3 regions of the Sphingobacterium sp. IITKGP-BTPF85 genome follow, and region 2 is predicted to be linked to each of the others. Evidence: riboswitches for the same ligand, from Rfam matches in the RefSeq annotation. Region 2 holds a riboswitch; each other region holds the start of a gene.
The links. Region 2 has a riboswitch for S-adenosylmethionine ahead of L950_RS07025 (hypothetical protein). Riboswitches for the same ligand answer to the same signal wherever they lie in the genome.
Positions count from the first base shown of each region.

Region 1: linked by a shared signal. The riboswitch ahead of L950_RS15890 (O-acetylhomoserine aminocarboxypropyltransferase/cysteine synthase family protein) and the one ahead of L950_RS07025 (hypothetical protein) in region 2 are both predicted to bind S-adenosylmethionine.
Region 3: linked by a shared signal. The riboswitch ahead of metE (5-methyltetrahydropteroyltriglutamate--homocysteine S-methyltransferase) and the one ahead of L950_RS07025 (hypothetical protein) in region 2 are both predicted to bind S-adenosylmethionine.

Region 1 covers NZ_ASZT02000083.1:16,255-20,544, forward strand. Annotated here, with positions in the region: gene L950_RS15880 (pyridoxal phosphate-dependent aminotransferase) at 1-486, shown strand, start outside; gene L950_RS15885 (prephenate dehydrogenase) at 499-1,341, shown strand; SAM riboswitch class I at 1,746-1,860, shown strand; gene L950_RS15890 (O-acetylhomoserine aminocarboxypropyltransferase/cysteine synthase family protein) at 2,089-3,396, shown strand; gene L950_RS15895 (homoserine dehydrogenase) at 3,435-4,290, shown strand, end outside.
Region 2 covers NZ_ASZT02000024.1:23,546-27,835, forward strand. Annotated here, with positions in the region: gene L950_RS07015 (hypothetical protein) at 363-590, shown strand; gene L950_RS07020 (class I SAM-dependent methyltransferase) at 575-1,258, shown strand; SAM-I-IV-variant riboswitch at 1,347-1,440, shown strand; gene L950_RS07025 (hypothetical protein) at 1,476-1,739, shown strand; gene L950_RS32290 (hypothetical protein) at 2,151-3,029, shown strand; gene L950_RS32295 (hypothetical protein) at 2,948-3,499, shown strand; partial or broken gene L950_RS35120 (prolyl oligopeptidase family serine peptidase) at 3,556-3,782, shown strand; gene L950_RS35125 (alpha/beta hydrolase family protein) at 3,806-4,138, shown strand; gene L950_RS07035 (MlaD family protein) at 4,179-4,290, opposite strand, start outside.
Region 3 covers NZ_ASZT02000015.1:41,665-45,954, forward strand. Annotated here, with positions in the region: partial or broken gene metE (5-methyltetrahydropteroyltriglutamate--homocysteine S-methyltransferase) at 1-2,062, opposite strand, end outside; SAM riboswitch class I at 2,218-2,322, opposite strand; gene L950_RS04995 (phosphatase PAP2 family protein) at 2,460-3,122, opposite strand; gene L950_RS05000 (response regulator transcription factor) at 3,225-3,914, opposite strand; gene L950_RS31945 (sensor histidine kinase) at 3,974-4,290, opposite strand, start outside.

The DNA.
Region 1 (4,290 bases), on a different contig from region 2:
GTTGCCTTGGAACTTAATTCATTAAGCAAATCCTCCAATATGGCCGGATGGCGAATCGGTATGTTAGTGGGTGCAGAGTCACGGATCAATGAAGTATTACGTTTTAAAAGCAACATGGATTCGGGAATGTTCTTACCAGCTCAATTAGCAGCGGCCAAGGCATTGCAGTTGGATCAAACATGGTATCAAGATTTAAATGCAATCTATCACGAAAGAAGACAGTTGGTTTTCGAAATCATGAACCTGTTGGGCTGTACATATAAAAAGAATCAGGTCGGTTTATTTGTGTGGGCCAAAATTCCAGATAATTACGAATCAGGCTACACGTTAAGTGATGAGGTGTTAGATCTATCACGTGTCTTTATTACTCCCGGAGGTATATTCGGAAGTGCTGGAAACACCTATATTAGAATAAGTTTATGTGCCTCAGTTGAAGTATTAAAAGAAGCAATTGCTAGAATAGAACAAGCAAAACAAACGAATTAAGATTGAAATAACATGATAAATATAGCCATTATTGGCGTCGGTTTAATTGGTGGCTCCGTCGCCATGAAACTAAAAGAAAAAAAATTCTGTGATCAGGTTTTTGGTGTTGACAAAAGCGATGCTAATCTAACGAAAGCATTGCAAATAGGCTTCATTGATCAAAAGGCAACATTAGAGGAAGCTTTAGAAAAATGTAAAGTGATCATTCTCACAGCTCCAGTTGATGCGATAATCACATTAGCGCCCAAATTATTGGATCTCGTAAAAGATCAAGTCATCATTGACATGGGCTCTACCAAACTAAATATTTTACAGTTAATCTCGGAACACCCCAATCGTGGCCGCTATGTTGCCGCCCATCCAATGGCTGGTACCGAATATTCAGGCCCCGAAGCAGCATTACCAAATTTGTTTAAAGATAAAATGATGGTTTACGTTGAGGCATTTAAATCTGATGAAGATGCATTCGAATTAACAGATTCCATTACCGAACAACTGGAAATGCGGACGTCATTTATGACTGCAGAGGAGCATGATACACACACAGCCTATGTTTCCCATATTTCTCACCTGACTTCTTTTGCTCTAGCGCTAACTGTTTTAGAGAAAGAGAAATCGCAGGGTCGAATATTTGAATTGGCAGGATCTGGTTTTGAATCAACGGTACGCTTAGCAAAAAGCTCACCGGATATGTGGACACCTATTTTCAAACAGAACAGAGTTAATGTACTCGAAGTGTTAGAGGAAAACATCAAGCAGCTGCAGGCTTTAAAAGATGCCATCCAAGATGAAAATTACACTCAATTACACAAATTGATTAAAAAATCAAATAAGATTAAACGTATTATTAAATAAAACCCACGTGCTCCAACTGGCAAAGGCGAATTATTGTTTCATACAAAGTAATGAGAAGAAAGCATAGGAACTCGCAAGGTTCCTATTTTCTTTTTTATAAAAAAAGATCACAGGATCATCGCTCTGCCGTTGTTTGTTTAACACCGTATGCTTCGGTTATATTGCTTTCAACTACTGATATGGATTTCATCCACGACGTATAAACATATCGGAATAAATAAATGCTGCCCCCATTAACTACCAATACTTACATAATAGTGAGAGCTTACGATCAATTACGAGTAGAATTAGAAGTATTTTCTAAGAAATAGCATAAAATATTTTGGTTTGTAAAAAGCAAGGCATATATTTGCAACGTAGATCAAATAGAAATACATCTAATCAACACCTCTTAATCAGGTCTTGATTTATAAAGAAGTGGCGAGAGACTGGCTCAATGACCCACTGGCAACCTTCAAAATACGTTTGAAAAGGTGCCAATTCCTGTCCAAAGTAATATTGCTTTGGAGGATATAAATGAAACGACAAATGATAATAACATTACAACAAAACAAGAAGGTAAATTCTAGCACCAACGTAACAGATACAAATGTTCCATCAAAACAGATGCGAATGCTTTTGCACATGTTTACGTTTTCTTGTTAATCAATCTTTTTTAAAATTTATTGATTTCAAGTACATATCCATGTGCACAATCTCACCCCTATTTTTTATTAACGAATCTTCAACTAATTAATTATAACTACAATGTCTACAAATAAAAATTTAAAATTCGAAACACTTCAAGTGCATGCTGGTCAAGTTCCCGATCCAACAACTGGAGCGCGTGCAGTACCTATATACCAAACCAGTTCATACGTATTTGAAAATGCAGAACATGGAGCGAACTTATTTGCTTTAAAACAATTTGGAAACATCTATACACGTCTGATGAATCCAACAACAGATGTATTTGAGAAACGTATTGCTGCATTGGAAGGCGGTATCGCCGCTGTAGCAGTCGCTTCTGGACAGGCGGCACAATTCATTGCATTAAATAATATCGTAGAAGCTGGTGAAAATTTTGTTTCCAGCAGTAATGTATACGGTGGTACATATAATCAATTTAAAGTAGCATTTAAAAGAATTGGTATTGAAGTACGTTTTACTAAAGAAACAACAGCCGAGGAGTTTGAATCACTAATCGATGAGAACACAAAAGCTTTATACCTAGAAACAATTGGAAACCCAAGTTACGATATTCCAGATTTTGATAAGATAGCAGCTGTTGCTAGAAAACATGACTTACCACTTATCGTAGACAATACTTTTGGAGCTGGTGGATATCTATTTAAACCTCTTGAACACGGTGCTTCTGTAGTTGTAGAGTCTGCAACAAAATGGATTGGTGGTCACGGTACAAGTATTGGTGGGGTCATCGTAGATGGTGGTACTTACAACTGGGGAAATGGTAAATTCAAACAGTTTTCTGAACCTTCAGAAGGATACCATGGATTAGTTTTTTCAGATGTTTTTGGCGTTAATGGCCCATTTGGAAACATTCAATTTGCAATTCGCGCACGTGTTGAAGGACTACGTGATTTTGGACCAGCTATTTCACCCTTCAATTCATTCCAATTAATCCAGGGCCTAGAAACATTATCACTTCGTGTTCAGCGTCATGTAGACAACACATTAGAAATTGCGAAATGGTTAGAAGCCCATCCGCAAGTGGAAAAAGTGAATTATCCAGGGTTAAAAAGCTCTCCTAGCTATGCAAATGCGCAAAAATATTTAAAAAATGGATATGGTGCTGTTCTTTCATTTCAAATAAAAGGTGACGTGACAAAAGCCGATGCTTTTATCGATAGCTTAGAGCTAATAAGTCATCTCGCAAATGTGGGTGATACGAAATCATTGATCATACACCCTGCGGCGACTACACATCAACAACTGAGTGAAGAAGCTCAAAAAGCTGCAGGTGTATTTGTAGGATTATTACGCCTATCTGTCGGTATCGAACATATTGACGATATCAAAGCAGATTTACAACAGGCCTTCGATAAAATTAAATAATTTCAGATAGCACTATTATATAAAAGCGTAAAAAAACTATGAGTAAGAAATTAACGATTGGAATGTTTGGATTTGGGGTTGTAGGACAAGGATTGTACGACATTATCAAGACTAAAAACTTAAATTTAGAAATTAAAAAATTTGTCATCAAGAACGCTGACAAAAAAAGATCATTACCTGCTGAATTATTCACAACAGATGCTGAGGCTATTCTTGGTGACCCTGAAATCAATACCGTAGTAGAATTGATCGATGATGCTGATGCGGCTTACGCACTGACTGTTCGTGCATTAAAATCTGGAAAAAACGTTGTTTCTGCAAATAAGAAAATGATTGCCACGTATTTAGAAGAATTAGCGGCAATACAACAAGAATACGGAACAAGTCTACTATATGAAGGTGCAGTATGCGGAAGTATTCCAATTATCCGCAATTTAGAAGAGTATTATGACAATGAATTATTACATGCTGTGACCGGTATTTTTAATGGCTCCTCTAATTTTATATTGTCTAAAGTCTTCAACGAAAATCAACCTTATGCAGATGCACTAAAAGAAGCGCAGGAATTAGGTTTTGCTGAAACTGATCCTACATTAGATGTCGGTGGTTTTGACCCTAAATATAAATTAACGATCGTCGCTGCTCATGCTTATGGTATCAATGTAAATCCTGACGATGTTTTCAATATCGGTATTGATAAATTAGGAGCACAAGATATTCGCTTTGCAAAAGAGAAAAATTTCAAGATCAAATTGATCCCTACTGCCCGAGAAATAGATCAAAATAAAGTGGTTCTTTATGTTATTCCTAAGTTTATCAGTTCGGAAAACATTTTATTCAATGTTGAAAATGAAAATAACGGCGTCCTTGTAAAAGCAGCATTTGCAGATGAAC
Region 2 (4,290 bases):
GTCCCGACCGAATCCGTTATAAATTTTCCATATACCGAAGAGCGACCTATAATACTTGGCAGCTTCTGAACTCAAGTGCAATGAGTTTCAGCCAGAATATTTTTGTTACACAAACGTAGGTTCATCTCTTTAATTTTTAGGTGCAACAAACGAAGATCAGATGATTACCAGATTATGCTTTTTAACATTACTTGTACACTACTTGTTCAGTGCTTATACAGTGATTACTCAGTGTCGACTGTATCAATATTGTCTGATTACTGTCTAAAAATTGATTAAAAATTGTTATTAGTTATAATTTGGTATTAGGATGTCCCCGTTTTAATGTTTATCTTAATTATCTATAAACTAATCACGTAATTATGGCAATCATCAAAAATGGCGTTAATGGGACTGTTTCCGGAAAAGCAGGTTCTGTTGTATTTGTCTTAACGAAAACAGGAAATTATGTACGTTCTCTCCCTCGCGTTAAAAAGCGAGCACCTACACCTGAGCAACTGCTCAGTAGAACACGCTTCACAATTGTGAGGTCGCATATTAGTATTAGTATGACTTCTTTGAAAGCTATGGAAAGATGCAACGTTCTATAGATGGTTTAAATGCTGCTGGAGAATGGCATGTTTTACAGAAAATGTTACCTGATTTCCAGAATAAGAAAGTGCTTGATCTAGGTTGCGGATATGGATGGCACTGTATTTATGCTAAGCAAAAAGGGGCTAAAAATGTAATTGGAATTGACTTATCTCAAAAAATGATTGATAAAGCAAAAGAGCTTTCCAAAAACCTTGAAATTGAATATAAAAAAATGGCCATCGAGGATATTAATTTTGACCATGAAGAATTTGATGTCGTTATTAGTTCACTTGCATTCCATTACCTAAAAGATTTAAGCAGTGTTTTTATGAAAATAAATCAAATTCTTAAAAAAGGAGGAAGTTTTGTCTTTTCAATGGAGCACCCTGCTTTTACTTCAAGAGCTGAACAGGATTGGTTTAAGGATGAAAATGGAAATCGTCTGCATTGGCCGATGGACAATTATCAGGAAGAAGGTCAAAGAAACACTCGATTTCTTGGACACGAGGTAACTAAATACCATCGAAATTTAGAAACTATCATCAACACAGTTATTAAATCTAATTTTGATATTCAACAAATATCGGAATCCAAACCTTCAGAGGAAGTTTTAAAAATTTATCCGGAAATGAAAGACGAGATGAGAAGGCCAATATTTATTATAATTGCTGCCATAAAGAAATAATAATCGGATCGACATCATTCATAAAATTCTCATCATGAATTAATTATTTTAAAATAAATTTTGAAACAAAATAAAATCTACTAACTTTGTAGAGTATTCAGAATTGCACGTTGCAATACCAACCGAGTTACATAACCGCGGTGGTAAATTAATATGGGTTTCGACCAAAAATATCTGGATACAGTTTATGGTTTAATCCTTTAAATTTTTAAATTGTATGTCAACACCAAATCTTTATCAACATTTACTGGAAAAATTCAGTTATTATTCAATCAACGAACTGATACAGCTCAACAATGATACGGTATCGGAAAAAGGTTGGGGTTCTTCCAAATCTACATTCCGCACTGCGCTCATAAGTACTTTTTCTAAAAGAGGGCTAGATCTTTCCAACATCATTTCTAGAGAAGATGGTTTTACTTCCGTAAAGTATGTCGCAGTAAGATTAGAGGAAAATACGCTTATCCCGATTCTCCAATAAGAGCAAAGACAGCTTTAAAATTGCGTATTCACTCAGCGCTAAAAAGGTTAAATAGCCCTTCCTTTTTGAGCACTGAGTGAAGCTTTTTTTATCCAACTAATTCTATATAATTTTCAGTCACTAATATCAATGGTATGCTTTTTTTAATGCGTTAAGATAGTATTTTATAATTTCTCCAATTCCCTTCAATAGTTTAACACAAAGTGATATCGCGTCATTCTGAACAATTCCTTCACCTTGTTTTCTTTCTCCAATACTTTATTTAATATGTTAAATGATCTTAGATTTTGTATCTTGCCTGTTCATATTCGTATTCTTTATGAAAAAAAATCTTTAATAACGCTTTCCATTTTATTATGCGCTTCGGCATCAATAGCTCAGGAAAACAAAGAAACCAAAATGGTTCTTAATATGGAAAACACCACAAAAGCACCATTAGATCCGCAGACACTTTGGAAATTAGGCCGAGTTTCTGGAGAAGGAATTTCAACAGATGGAAAAACTTTAATATATGGTGTCTCTAATTATGCTATAGAAACAAACAGTTCGGAAAAAAACCTTTACACATTATCCCTAGAAACAGGTAACACAGCTCCTCTAACAAGTGAAAAGGGCGGCGAGTCTGTTGTACAGATTACAGAAAATGGCGATATCATTTACTTGTTCAAAGGGCAACTTTGGAAAAAGAATAGATATAAAGGTGAAGCTATACAATTGACACACAGCGAAACTGATCTAGAAAATGTAAAACTCTCTCCAAATGGTCAATATATTTTATTTAGCAAAGCAGTTTTAATCAAAAAATATCACAGTACCGACAAATATCCTGATTTACCAAAATCTGACGCTTATGTTTTTGACAATCTTGACTACCGTCATTGGGACACGTTCAATAATGGAAAATTCAATCATCCATTTGTAGCCAGCTATAACAACGGTAAGATTGGCGAAGCAATTGATTTATTGCAGGATGAGCCTTTCTATAGCCCTCAAATGCCATTTGGCGGTTCTGAAGATTTTGAATGGACACCAGATAGTAAAGCTGTGCTATATGTCAGTAAAAAAAGGTTTGGAACAGCGTATGCCGTGAGTACAAATACGGATATCTACCGCTATGATCTTACTTCTAAGCAAACAACAAATCTGACTGAGGGTATGAATGGCTATGATACCAACCCGACTTACAGTCCAGATGGAACTAAGTTAACTTGGCTAAGTATGAAAAAGATGGTTACGAAGCCGATAAAAATGATATCATTATTTTCGATAAAGCATCATCTCAGCGTTTAAATCTTACTGCACATTGGGACGGCACAGTAAACTCTTTCATATGGAGCAAGGACAATCGTAAGATTTATTTTGTGGCACCATCCAAAGGTACCGTACAAATTTTCGAACTGACTGTTCCTACTAATTTAAAAAACAAATCTTTAGCATCGATTAAACAAATCTCTGAAGGAAATTTTGATATCATAGGAATTGTGGGACAGGTAGCCAATCAGTTGATCGTAACATCAACAAAATTCACAAGAGCTACAGAGATTTACAAATATGACTTAGCGAATAAAACGTTAACGGCATTGACGACTGTCAATGATAAAATGTATGCTCATATCAGTGATAATAAAATTGAATCCAGAATTACAAAAGCTTCTGATGGCCAAGATCTTTTTTCTTGGGTAATTTATCCGCCAGATTTTGACCCAACAAAAAATACCCAACGATTTTATATTGCGAAGGTGGCCCTCAGTCTGCACTGACCCAGTTTTACTCATTCCGTTGGAATCTACAGCTTATCGCTTCTCAAGGTTATATTGTGATCGCTCCAAATCGTCGCGGGATGCCTGGCTGGGGAGTCAAATGGAATGAAGCAATATCCAAAGATTGGGGCGGACAGCTATACGGGATTATTTATCTGCCATTGATGATATTTCTAAAGAGAAATATGTAGATACAACACGTCGTGCTGCTATCGGTGCTAGTTATGGTGGTTATTCAGTATATATGCTAGCTGGAGTACATGAAATAGATTTAAAACATTAATTGCACATAACGGCTTATTCGATATGAGAAGTTGGTATGGTACGACAGAAGAATTGTTTTTCGCGAACCACGAACTAGGCGGTCCTTATTGGGATAAAGCAAATGTAAAATCATATACCGAATTCAACCCTTCTGAATATGTTGACAAGTGGAATACACCAATATTAATCTTTCAAGGAGGTCATGACTACCGCGTGCCGATTGGCCAGGGACTAGGCGCTTTTCAGGCTGCACAATTGAAGAAAATCAAAAGTAGATTAGTTTATTTACCCGACGAAAATCACTGGGTGCTATCAGGGCATAATGCTCAGGTATGGCAAAGAGAATTTTTCGGATGGCTGAAAGAAACCTTATAAATTAAAAAGGCTTGAAGTTTACCTTCAAGCCTTTTTAATTTTATTTCTCCTGCTCTCCCTTTTTACCAAAGATGGAAAGCTTAATGTATTTTCCCGGCTTCTCTTTAATATCTTTCATCAGGTGATCAAGGCTTTCTGAAGCATTATTCAAA
Region 3 (4,290 bases), on a different contig from region 2:
TCCATTTGCGAACGTGAAGTCTCGATAGTAATTACATCAGCATCCATTGCAGCAATATCTTCAATGATATCGTTGAACTCAGAGTAACACATATGGGTGTGAATCTGTGTATCGTCATCTACATTCGAAGATGAAACTCGGAATGAACGTACAGCCCAATCTAAATATTGTTGGTGATCAGCTTTACGTAATGGCAGACCTTCACGAATTGCAGGTTCATCGATTTGGATAATTTTAATACCTGCTTTTTCTAAAGCTTGTACTTCATCTAAAATCGCTAATGCAATTTGGTAAGTTGTTGTAGAGCGTGGTTGATCGTTACGTACGAATGACCATTGTAAAATCGTAACCGGACCCGTTAACATTCCTTTTACTGGACGGTTTGTCAGGGTTTGAGCATATGAAGACCAACGTACGGTCATATCAGCAGGACGGTAAACATCACCATAAATAACTGGAGGTTTTACACAACGTGAACCATATGACTGAACCCATCCGTTTTTAGTGAAGGCATAACCTGCTAATTGCTCTCCGAAGTACTCAACCATGTCATTACGTTCGAATTCACCATGAACTAATACATCGATATCCAATTGCTCCTGAAGACGGATTGTTCTTTCTGTCTCTTCTGCGATTTCTTTATCGTATTGTTCTTGAGAAATTGCGCCTTTTTTCAAATCAGCTCTCCATTTACGAACATCTTTAGTTTGTGGGAATGAACCAATTGTCGTTGTTGGAAATGCTGGAAGATTAAATTTCGCTTGTTGTGCTTCTTTACGAGCTAAGAAAGTAGATGTACGTTTAGCATCATCATCAGTGATATTTGCTGTACGTTCTTTAACTTCAGGCTTGTGGATTAAAGAAGATGTACGACGGTCTTCCGCAGCAGCCTTATTGGCTTCGAAACGCTCAGCGGTTTTTGCATCTACTTCGCCTTCAGCTAAGATCGCTAAATCTTTTACCTCTGCTAATTTTTGCTTAGCAAATGCCAACCAATTTTTAACTTCTTTAGGCAATGACTCTTCATTATCTTCATTGTCTAAATCGAAAGGTACGTGTAATAATGAACTCGAAGGTCCTACTAATACACGGTCTTTGCCTAAAGCATCAACAGCTTTTTTGATTTGTGCTAAAGATTTTACGTAATCATTTTTCCAAATGTTGCGACCTTCAACTACACCCAAAGAAAGTGTTAATGAAGCCGGAACTTTGGCTAATATAGTGTCGAGTTGGTTTTCACCTCTTACTAAATCAACATGAACTGCGTAACTGGTAAGTTTAGAGCTGTTTCTTCGTTGTCACGTAAAGCCTCGAAATAAGTCGTTACAATAATTTTGATGTCTTGAGCAGCAGCAGCTAATTTAGTAAATACACGAGTGTATAGAGCACGTGTTGCATCATCAATATCTAAAGCTAAAAATGGCTCATCAATTTGTACATATTTTGCACCAGCGGTAGCCAATTTAGTTAAGATTTCTTCATATACAGGAACCAACTTATCGATTAAATCGATACGGTTGAAACCAGATTCTTTTTCTTTACCTAATAATAAGTATGAGATCGGGCCAATTAACACAGGCTTCGTTTCAATACCTAAAGATTTTGCTTCATTATATTCATTTAAGAATTTCTCTGAAGTCAATTTGAATTCTTGATTTTTCACGAATTCAGGTACGATGTAATGGTAGTTGGTATCAAACCATTTTGTCATTTCCATTGCCGTTACGTCAACGCCATCTTGCTGGAAACCACGCGCCATTGCAAAGTAAAGGTCCAAATTGTATCCTTTATCTTCGTTATTTAAAAGTGATTGATATTGTGCAGGGATTGCACCTACAGTTAATGTCAAGTCTAAAACTTGGTCATAAAATGAAAAATCATTGGAAGGAATCAAATCGATGCCAGCATCTTTTTGAGTTTTCCAGTTGCCTTCACGGATTTTCAGTCCAGCCTGCAATAATTCTTGCGCGCTGATTTTTTTAGCCCAATATGCTTCATTGGCCTTTTTCAACTCGCGGAAGGCACCTACACGTGGGTAACCTAAGTTGTTCGTTAGTAACATAAATATAAAATTATTTTATTTGTTCAACCTTAACGAAGCAAGAAATTAGAAGGATTTTTTTATTCGAAATAAAAAACGATCAAAAATTCTTGAATCTATTTACTAAATTTTTTGATTGCTTTTAGAGAGGAGGGCACAAGATATATTTTGTGTCTAGCTTATCATTCCCACTTTTTGATGGGGTAGAATGTAGCACCTTGTCAATTGACAGGTTGCTAAGGCTTCATTGGGTCTATTCCCTCTGCCTTTCTCTATAAGCGCTGTAAATATCGGAATTAGTTTTATAAAAACAAATATTTTGTAACTTTTATATAAAAATGATAATAAACCAAGGTTTAAAATTGGAAATTAGCAGACAAACCAATTTGTTTTCCATTGTAAAACGGTGTTGCCATCGTTAGGTAACTTGTTTTTTTGATTGCAAGTGTTTATCAAATAATGGTAATAGCCAGTATGCAATTTTTGTTCCCATAATACCAATACCAGCTCCCATGGCGACGTCAGAAAACCAATGTTTATGATTATACATTCTCAGGTAACCTGTTCCCGCCGCAATTGTATAGCCTGCAATACCATACCAAATGGATTGATCTTTATATTCTTGCCATAGAATTTCTGCACCGGTAAAAGGTACAGCAGTATGTCCTGAAGGAAAAGATTCTTGATCTGCGCGATCAGGTCTCCAAGTAGGTGTCGTTTTTTTTATGGTATAAACTGCTGATAAGGTGATTGCATGGGCAATCGAACTTACCACTAAGCGTTGTTTTAAATTGTGCTTACTTGGTATTCCGAGTAAGTCAAGCCCAAAGACAGCGGCAGAAGGAATGAAAACGCTAACATTATCAAGTTTAAAAGTTTTGGACGGATCATTATTAATTGAATTGTTTATTTGTTGATCCTTATGTTTGAGGTATGGGCTATTTAATGAGATTACTCCGTAAGTCATTAAAGCCACAGGAACTATTAATTGCTTATAATTTATTGGCTTAGCATTGGTTTCAAAATCTTGATTATCATTTTGTAAGTATCTTTTTGCGCATAAAGCGATGTAGAAGAGCAAAAGATTGAAAGGATTAAAAAAATGGAATTGATAGTTTCATTGTTGCAAGATAAACAAAAAGAGATGTTTTTAACATCTCTTTATTATTCTAGTAATTGTGTATTAGCTAACCAATAATTTATAGCCTTTTCCATGTACATTGACAATTTCAACTTTGGGATCATCTCGTAGGTATTTTCTCAATTTGCTTAAGAAAACGTCCATACTCCGGCCTGTAAAGTAATTGTCATCATGCCAAATTTTTAAAAGGGCTTCTTCTCGAGTCAGTACATCATTCTTTTTTAGACAAAGTAGACGTAATAATTCCGCTTCTTTCGTTGATAGTTTTTGTTGCACACCTTTATGCGCAATTTGTTGACTTGTATAATCGAAGAAGTACTCTCCAATCTCAAATTTATCGCTTACAACCTGATCATCTTTCTCTCTTACAACACGCTTAAGCAATGCATTTATGCGAAGGAGCAATTCTTCCACTCGAAATGGTTTTGTGATATAATCATCGCCACCAAGTTCAAATGCTTCTGTTTTATCTTCCATCATACCTTTTGCAGTAGCAAATATGATGGGGGTTGTTGTATTTATTTTCCTGATTTCTCGGCCTACTGTAAAGCCATCTTTCTTGGGCATCATGACGTCTAAAATGCAAAGATCATAACTGCTCTTACGAAATTGATTGACAGCTTCTTCACCATCTGTACATAAGGTGACATCAAATTTCCCTTTAAGCTCTAAATAATCTTTTAATAAATCTCCTAAGTTTGGATCGTCTTCTGCTAATAATATCTTCTGCATATTCTTATGGTTTTGTTCGAATATTGATGATAATATACGAAATTAATATCGTTTTAAATTTAATTTTTTATGGGTAATAGGATGTCAAACTGCGTTCCCTTATCTTTATCGCTTTTTACTTGAATTTTACCATTCATTCTTTTAATAATATCATAAACATATGATAGTCCCAATCCAAAACCTTTTACGTTGTGGACATTTCCTGTAGGAATGCGATAAAATTGATCAAATATTTTTAATAAATGATCTTTTGCCATTCCAATCCCATTATCAATAATTGTAATTTGAATACTTTCTTTTGTATTTTTGGTTTTCACAATTATGTGTGGATTATCTTTACTGTATTTTATAGCATTATCTACCAAGTTGAAAAATA